Regions from separate parts of the Monashia sp. HAY1-11D genome, predicted to be linked through region 1. Evidence: predicted binding sites of a transcription regulator. Region 1 holds the regulator's gene; the other holds the start of a gene.
The links. The regulator HspR, encoded in region 1, represses chaperone genes until heat shock. The targets are predictions, from matches to a motif close to AAGTTGAGTCNNNNNGACTCAACTT.
Positions count from the first base shown of each region.

Region 1 (4,407 bases):
AGACCGAGGCCGTGCGGCCCGGCGCCGGTGGCCCCGAGGTGACGGACGCGCAGGGTGCCGGCGGCCAGGCCGCCGGCACCCCCGGCACCGGTGGCGCCTCCGGCGCCGCCGGTGCGGCCGGCGCCGGTGCGGCCGACTCCGGTTCGCGGGGCCACCACTCGTACTACGAGGGTGGTCCGGGCGCGTCGTCCGAGCCCGGCGGGGACGACGAGTTCGACCACGGAGCGGGCACCGAGCGCGCCGACGAGCGTGAGGCGCTGGAGCAGGAGGACGCGCTCGCCGCGTCCTACCTCGCCGACCTCCAGCGGCTGCAGGCCGAGTACGTCAACTACAAGAAGCGTGTCGACCGCGACCGCGACGTCATCCGCACGACCGCCGTGGGCAGCGTCGTCGAGTCGCTGCTGCCGGTCCTCGACGACATCCACATGGCGCGGCAGGCCGGCGACCTCGCCAGCGGCCCGTTCGCGGCCATCGCCGACAAGCTCGAGGCGGTCCTCGGTCGGTACGGCGTCGAGCGCCTCGGCGAGGCCGGCCAGGAGTTCGACCCGACGGTGCACGAGGCGCTCATGCACGTCGAGGCCGAGCTGCCCGACGGCGCGTCGGGCACGACCGTCGTGCAGGTGCTCCAGCCCGGCTACCGCATCGGGGACCGGGTCGTCCGCGCGGCGCGGGTGTCGGTTGCCGACCCCGCGTGAGCGCCACACCGCGCCGAGGCCCCACGCGTCGGCCGGCATCCGTGATGATGTGAGGACCGCAGGTCCCACCGAGCAGCCGCAGGAGGAGAGGCAGGTGCGCCATGGCTAGCCAGGACTGGTTCGAGAAGGACTTCTACGCGATCCTCGGCGTGCCCCAGGACGCCGACGCGGCCGCGGTCAAGAAGGCCTACCGCAAGCTGGCCCGCGACCTGCACCCGGACCACAACGTCGGCGACACCCGCGCCGAGGAGCGCTTCAAGGAGATCGGGGAGGCGTACGCCGTCCTGTCCGACCCCGAGCAGCGCCGCGAGTACGACGCCATCCGCGCCATGTCGCACGGGGGTGCTCGCTTCACCGCGGGCGGTCCCGGCGGCGGGGGCGCCGGCTTCGAGGACATCTTCTCGGCGTTCGGCGGTGCGGCCGGTCCCGGCGGCACCCGTGTCCGCTTCGGCGGCGGGGGTGCGGGTGCCGGCCAGCCGAACCTCGAGGACATCCTCGGCCAGATGTTCGGTGGCGCGGGTCCGGGTGGTGCCGGCGGCTTCGGCCAGCAGTACGGCGGGTACGGCGCGACGGCCGGTCCGCGGCCGGGCGCCGACGTCCAGGCCTCGACGACGATCGGCTTCCGCGACGCGGTGGAGGGCTCCACGGTGACGCTCTCCTCGCCCGACCTCGGCCGCATCACGGCGCGGATCCCTCCGGGCGTCAAGGACGGCCAGAAGATCCGCCTCCGGGGCAAGGGGCGCCAGGGCGAGGCCGGCGGGCCTGCGGGCGACCTCATCCTCGCCGTCTCCGTCGACAAGCACCCGGTCTTCGGCCGCGACGGCGACGACCTCACCGTCGACCTGCCCGTCACCTTCGCCGAGGCGGCGCTCGGGGCCACGGTCCCCGTGCCGACCCTCGACGGTGGGCAGGTCAAGGTGCGCATCGCGCCCGGCACGCCGAGCGGCCGGGTCCTGCGCGTCAAGGGCCGTGGCGTCCGCCGCGGCGAGCACACCGGCGACCTGCTCGCGAAGGTCCAGGTCGTCGTGCCGCAGCGCCTGACCGACGAGGCTCGCGCGGCGATCGAGACCATGGCCGCGGCCGAGGACGGCCACGACCCGAGGGCCGACCTGTTCCGCCGAGCGCGGGCCTGAGGCCGGCCGGCGACGAGAACGAGGAAGGGAGTGCCGACGATGTCACGCAGGAGCGCGCGCCCCGCCGGGCACGACGACGACGCGCCCGTCTTCGTCATCTCCGTCGCCGCCGAGCTGGCCGGCATGCACGCGCAGACGCTGCGCCAGTACGACCGCCTCGGCCTCGTCACGCCGTCGCGCACCCGCGGGGGCGGGCGGCGCTACAGCACCCGCGACGTCGAGCTGCTCCGTGAGGTGCAGCGGCTGTCGCAGGAGGGCGTGTCGCTCGCGGGCATCCAGCGCATCCTCGACCTCGAGAACCACGTCACGGCGCTGCGGTCGCGGGTCGAGGAGCTCGCCGCCGAGCTCGAGCAGACCCAGGCCGCGCTCCACGCGAGCGCGCGCTTCTTCGCCGTCGGGCCGCGCGGGGACGCCGTCCCGCTGCGGCCCGGCCAGCGCCCGCCGCGCACCCCCGCGTCGCAGGCCCTGGTCGTCTGGCGCCCGGAGCGCTGACCAGCCGCCTCGCGCACGTCGTTTGGCAACGCACGGCGCAGGTGCGAGGATGACCGGGCCTCCAGCCGTGTGGGCGCGCACTGCACCCTGCCCACGTGGAGGTCTTCCTGTTGTCCCAGCCGCACGCCCCGATGACGCCGGATGGCGGGCTCGACCGGTCCTCCACCCTCGCGGCACCCGGGCGCAGCCACCGGCTCGCCCTGCCGGACACCGAGATCGGCCGCCTCATGGCCACCACCGACTGGGCGGCCACCGGCCTCGGTCCCGTGGACGACTGGCCGGCCGAGTCGTCGCGGTCGTGGACACCGCGCTCGCACAGCGCTTCCCCATGCTCGTGTGCTGGGGTCCCGAGCTGCTCATGGTCTACAACGACGCCTACCGGGTGCTGCTCGGTGAGGCGAAGCACCCCGCCGCGCTCGGCCTGCCGGTGCGGGACGTGTGGCCGGAGGTGTGGGACCAGATCGCGCCGCGGCTGGCCGAGGTGGCGCGCACCCGCGTCCCCTCCTGGGACGAGGACCAGCTGCTCGTCGTCGACCGGAACGGCTTCCTCGAGGAGGCCTACTTCACGTGGTCCTACAGCGTCGTCACCGGACCGGACGGCGAGGTGGCCGGCGTCCTCGACATCGCCACCGAGACCACCGGCAAGGTGCTGGCCGAGCGCCGCGCCTCGGTCGTGTCACGGCTGGGGGCGGCCCTTGCCGGTGCGGCCACCGCCGAGGACGTCGAGCGTCTCGCGCTCGAGATCATGCGTGAGAACGTCGAGGACCACGCGTCGGTCGGGCTCATCGAGGGCCCGGTAGACGGCACGAGCGCGCCGGACCCGGGCGTCCACGTCGTGCCGGTCGTCGAGCCCGGCCGGAGGCGGGCCAGCGCCTCGCTCGTCGTCACCGCCAACCTCCGGCGGCCTTGGGACGAGCAGCTGCAGGCCTACGTCGAGCTGTGCGCGTCGCACGTCGCCGCCGCGCTCGCGGGCGTGCGCCGTCTCGACGCCGGGCGGCACCGCGTGGAGGCGCTCGCCGAGCTCGACACCGCCAAGACCGCCTTCTTCGCCAACATCAGCCACGAGCTGCGCACGCCGCTGACGCTCATAGCCGGGCCGGTCGAGGACGCGCTCGGCGAGCCCGGTCTGCCGGCGGCGGTGCGCTCACACCTCGAGCTCGTCGAGCGCAACACCGACCGGCTGAAGGTCCTCGTCGACCAGCTGCTCGACCTGACCCGCATGGACGCCGGGCGGGTCGAGCCGCACCGCGTCGAGACCGACGTCGCCGAGCTCGTCCGGGGGCTGGCCGCGAGCTTCCGTCCGGCCGTGCACCGCGTGGGCCTGACCTTCACGACCGACATCCCCGACCTCGGCCGGTCTGCGTGGGTCGACCGGGACATGGTCGAGCGCATCGTGCTCAACCTGCTGTCCAACGCGTTGAAGTACACGCCCGCCGGCGGCGTGCAGGTCACCCTGCACGAGCTTCCCGAGGGCTTCGAGGTGCTGGTCACCGACTCCGGCATCGGCATCCCGACCGACGACCTCGCCACCGTCTTCGAGCGGTTCCGGCAGCTGCCCCGCACCGACGGCATCCGGTCGCGCGAGGGCGCCGGCATCGGCCTGTTCCTCGTGCGCCAGCTCGCTGAGCTGCACGGCGGCGACGCCTGGGTCGACTCGGTCGAGGGCATGGGCAGCACCTTCGGCGTCTACCTCCCCTGGGGTCGGCCGCCCGCGGGCTCCCCGCCGGCGAGCCCCTCGATCACGCCGCGCACCGTCGAGTCCTTCCTGGCCGAGGCGCACGGCTGGGACGCCGGCGCCGACGCCGTGGCGTCGGCCCCGGACGGCGTCGACACCGCGGACGACGCCGACCCCGACCCCGGCCCCGGCGCCCGCCGGCCGGCGCGCCCCGACGCCGGAACCGCGTCCGGGTCGGGACCCGCCCGGCAGCCGGGTGGGCGCCCGCTCCTGCTGCTCGCCGAGGACAACGCCGACATGCGCGCCTACCTGAGCGAGGCACTCGCGGACGACTACGAGGTCGTGGCGGCCAGGGACGGCGTCGAGGCGCTGGCGACGGCCAGGTCCCGCCGGCCGGACCTCGTCCTCGCCG
Region 1 covers NZ_CP200320.1:1,270,023-1,274,429, reverse strand. The annotation lists gene AC1VM9_RS05930 (nucleotide exchange factor GrpE) at 1-695, shown strand, start outside; gene AC1VM9_RS05925 (DnaJ C-terminal domain-containing protein) at 797-1,828, shown strand; gene AC1VM9_RS05920 (heat shock protein transcriptional repressor HspR) at 1,868-2,320, shown strand; gene AC1VM9_RS05915 (ATP-binding protein) at 2,619-4,407, shown strand, end outside.

Region 2 (4,407 bases), 780 kb from region 1:
CCGTCAGCTTGAACACCGGGATGCCGGTGCTGGCGGCAAGGACCTCGGCGATGAGCTCCTCGTCGACCTCGGCGACGACGTCCATGTCACCGGACTTCCACTGCGCCTCACGGGCGGCCTTCTCCTGGCGCAGGCGCTTCTCGTCGTCGCGGACGCGCGCCGCACGCTCGAAGTCCTGGCCGTCGATGGCCGACTCCTTCTCGCGGACGAGCGCGGCGATCTTCTCGTCGAAGTCGCGCAGGTCCGGCGGGGCCGTCATCCGGCGGATGCGCAGGCGCGCGCCCGCCTCGTCGATGAGGTCGATGGCCTTGTCGGGCAGGAAGCGGTCGTTGATGTAGCGGTCGGCCATGTTCGCCGCCGCGACGAGCGCGCCGTCGGTGATGGTGACCCGGTGGTGGGCCTCGTAGCGGTCGCGCAGGCCCTTGAGGATCTCGATGGCGTGCGGCAGCGTCGGCTCCTGGACCTGGATCGGCTGGAAGCGCCGCTCGAGCGCCGAGTCCTTCTCGATGTGCTTGCGGTACTCGTCGAGCGTCGTCGCGCCGATCGTCTGCAGCTCACCGCGCGCCAGCATCGGCTTGAGGATGCTCGCGGCGTCGATGGCACCCTCGGCCGCACCGGCACCGACGAGGGTGTGGATCTCGTCGATGAAGATGATGATGTCGCCGCGGGTGCGGATCTCCTTGAGGACCTTCTTCAGCCGCTCCTCGAAGTCACCGCGGTAGCGGCTGCCCGCGACGAGCGAGCCGAGGTCGAGGGTGTAGAGCTGCTTGTCCTTGAGGGTCTCCGGGACCTCGCCCTTGACGATGTCCTGGGCCAGGCCCTCCACGACGGCGGTCTTGCCGACGCCGGGCTCACCGATGAGGACCGGGTTGTTCTTCGTGCGGCGGGACAGCACCTGCATGACCCGCTCGATCTCCTTCTCGCGCCCGATGACCGGGTCGAGCTTGCCCTCGCGGGCGGCCTGGGTGAGGTTGCGGCCGAACTGGTCCAGCACGAGCGACCCCGCCGGGGTGCCCTCGCCCTGGGCCTGGCCGACGCCGGCACCGGTCTTCTCGCCGCTCTGACCGCCCTGGTAGCCCGACAGCAGCTGGATGACCTGCTGGCGCACCTTGTTCAGCTCGGCTCCGAGCTTGACGAGGACCTGGGCTGCGACGCCCTCGCCCTCACGGATGAGGCCGAGGAGGATGTGCTCGGTGCCGATGTAGCTGTGGCCGAGCTGGAGTGCCTCGCGGAGCGAGTACTCGAGAACCTTCTTCGCGCGGGGCGTGAAGGGGATGTGGCCGGTCGGGGCCTGCTGCCCCTGGCCGATGATCTCCTGGACCTGGGCCCGGACCGCTTCGAGCGAGATGTCGAGCGATTCGAGGGCCTTCGCGGCGACGCCTTCGCCTTCGTGGATCAGACCCAGGAGGATGTGCTCGGTCCCGATGTAGTTGTGGTTGAGCAGACGCGCTTCCTCCTGCGCGAGGACAACCACCCTCCGGGCCCTGTCGGTGAACCGTTCGAACATGTTCTTCTCCTGACTGATCGAGAGACATCTCGATGCTATCCGTGCCCGCTGTCAGCGAGCACAACCCGACCAACGCGGCGGCCTCGGGTCCTGTTCCCCATCCTGAGTCGGTTGGGCTCAGGTTCCGAGCCTGTTCGCCATGGGCGGAACACACCAGTCCCATACCCGCGCCGCATCCGCACCCCGCTGTCCACGCACACTCCGACGAACCGGGCCCGCGCACCCTCCGCAAACCGACGCCACCCGAGGCCGGCCAACGCGACCGCGCCATGGCGCGGTTCCCCGCCGTCTTGGCGTCCCGGTGGCCTCAGAGCTGCGCCGTGGCGAAGTTCTCGGTCTCGAGTCCTCCGGCTGATGTCACGTCGCCGGGCCGGCTCGGGAAGTGGCGACGCCAGTCCTCGCGCAGCCGCGGCAACGGCATCCCCACGGAGCGCATCGCCTTGGTGACGCGGCCGAGTGTGCGCGCCGGGGTGGAGTAGATGTCCTTCGAGACGTAGCTGCCCGGGGTGACGACGGCAAGGGCCGCCTCGATCCGCGCCCTCGTCGTCGGCTCCGCCTCGCGCACGACATACACCCCGCGGAAGACCGGCTGGTGGCTGCGCCTCAGTCTGCCATCCGTGACTCCGGCCCCGATCGCGTCGGACCGGAGGAGCACCGACGTCTGCCGGTCAGGGGTCGCCATGCCGAGAGCCTGCCCGTTGACCGCGTCGGCGCGCGGCCGCTCTCCACAGCCCTCACGGGCGGCCCTTTCACAACTCCGCCGTGGCGCGGTTGTTTGGGGACGAGGTTGTGCTGCATCGGCCGTGGAGGTGCGCCGTGGCGCGGTTGTGGCGGGGAGTCATGGCCTCATCCGCCCGGGAAGTGCGCCGTGGCGCCGTTGTGGCGGGGAGTCGTGGCTCATCCGCCCGGGAAGTCCGCCGTGGCGCGGTTGTGGCGGGCGTAGGCGCAGGGCATCGACGCGTCAGCTCGGCGGGTGCCGGCGCGCGAACCGCTCGTGCAGGTCGCGGACCTCGTCCTCCAGCTCGGGCACCGGGCCCGCGACGACGGCGCCCGGCACGACGTCGGTGATCGCCAGGGCCCGGACCCGCGAGGGCGAGGCGCCCCACGACGCGCCACCGCACGAGCTGCTCGGTGCTCGCGGCGTAGACGATCCGACCCAGCCCCACCCAACCGTGCGCAGCCGAGCACATCGCGCAGTGCTCGCCCGAGGTGTAGACCGTCGCGGCGGCCCGCTCCGGCGGCGTCAGCCGGGCACCGGCCCACCGGGCGATGGCGAGCTCGGGGTGCTGGGTCTCGTCGAGCTCGACGACGTGGTTGTGGTCCTCGAAGAGCACCTTGCCCTCACCCGACACGAGGACCGAGCCGAACGGCTCGTCGCCGCGCTCGAGCGCGAGACGGGCGAGCTCGACGGCCCGCCGCAGGTGGACGAGGTCGGCGCCGGTGACTCTCGACCCGGCGCCCACGCCACGCGCGCTCGCGCGGCCCGCACCCACGCCACCCGCGCCACCCGCGCCACCCGCGCCACCCGCGCTCCCGCCGCCCGCCCGGTCGTCGGTGCCGCCGCTGCCGCCGGCCAGCCGGTCGTCGCTGCTCATGCGACCCTCCCGGTGACGAGTGCGAAGGTGACGAAGGCGCCCCCGTCGGCCTCGAGCATCTGTTGCACGGGTGAGGTGGCCTGGCCCTTGAGCTCGTTGACGGCCCGCTCCCAGAGCAGCCAGTTGGCGCACCCCTCCGGCTGGCTGCGTGCCGTCACCGAGGTGAAGGCGCGGCTGAACTCCCACTGGCTGCGCAGCCACTCCGCGGTGTGCCACGCGGCGGTCTCGGCCCCGACGACACGGTCGAGGTGGTCCGGGATCTCGCCGAGCTCGCGCACCTCGGTGGTCAGGGCCGGCGTGGCGACGCCGAGCTGCCCTCCCGGGCGCAGGAACCTGGCCACGTACGGCGGGTAGTGGTCACCGGTACCGAAGTACTCCCACGCGTCGATGCTGACGACGGCGTCGAACGTGCCACGGCCGAAGGGCAGCTGGTGGGCGTCGACGCGCACCGGCAGGACTCGGTCCGCCACGCCTTCCTTGTCGAAGACGGCACCGGCCTCGCTCGGGTCGACCCAGAGGTCGGCGGCGACCACGTGCACGCCGTACTCCTTGGCGAGGAACACCGACGTCGCACCGAGGCCCGACCCCAGGTCGAGGACGCGCATGCCCGGGCGCAGCTCGAGGTCGGCCGCGAGGTCCTCGAGCAGCCAGAGCGGGTGCGGCCCCATGTCGAGGTCGACGAGCCACATGGCGTCGTACTTGGCGGACTTGGGGAAGGCGTCCTTCGTCAGGTGGTCGAGCGCTGGCATGCCCCGATCCTCCCTGTGACGGCCCCGCACGTCGACCGAGATCCACGGGCCGACCATCCGGACCGGTTCGACGCGACGGTGTGGGTGAGCGAACGCGTCGGTCCACCAGCGGGTTCGCGCGAGCGCCGCGTCGGCGGACGACGGGCGACGCGGGTCAGGTGGCGCGGACGAGGTCCTCGGGCATCAGCCCGACCACCGAGGTGCGGCCCGAAAGGGCCAGCTGGAGGTCGAGCTCGGCGCGCAGGTTGCGCAGCACCTCGGCGACCCCGGCAGCACCGGCCAAGGCCAGGCCGTAGACGTGCGGACGCCCGACGCCGACCGCGTTGGCTCCCAGCGCAAGCGCGACGAAAGCGTCTGCGCCGCAGCGGATCCCACTGTCGAACACGATCGGCATCCGTGAACCAGAGTGCCGCACCGCCTCGACGACGCCGGGCAGCGCGTCGAGCGCTGCCACCGACCGGTCGACCTGCCGGCCACCGTGGTTCGACACCCAGAGGCCGTCCACACCGGCGTCGACCGCTCGCCGGGCGTCGTCGGGGTGCAGGATGCCCTTGAG
Region 2 covers NZ_CP200320.1:493,335-497,741, reverse strand. The annotation lists gene AC1VM9_RS02175 (ATP-dependent Clp protease ATP-binding subunit) at 1-1,507, opposite strand, end outside; gene AC1VM9_RS02170 (hypothetical protein) at 1,815-2,189, opposite strand; partial or broken gene AC1VM9_RS02165 (nucleoside deaminase) at 2,469-2,970, opposite strand; gene AC1VM9_RS02160 (SAM-dependent methyltransferase) at 3,099-3,851, opposite strand; gene AC1VM9_RS02155 (alpha-hydroxy-acid oxidizing protein) at 4,006-4,407, opposite strand, start outside.
Region 2: a site for HspR is predicted at 1,607-1,631, ahead of AC1VM9_RS02175 (ATP-dependent Clp protease ATP-binding subunit). Genes of this name have one in related genera too.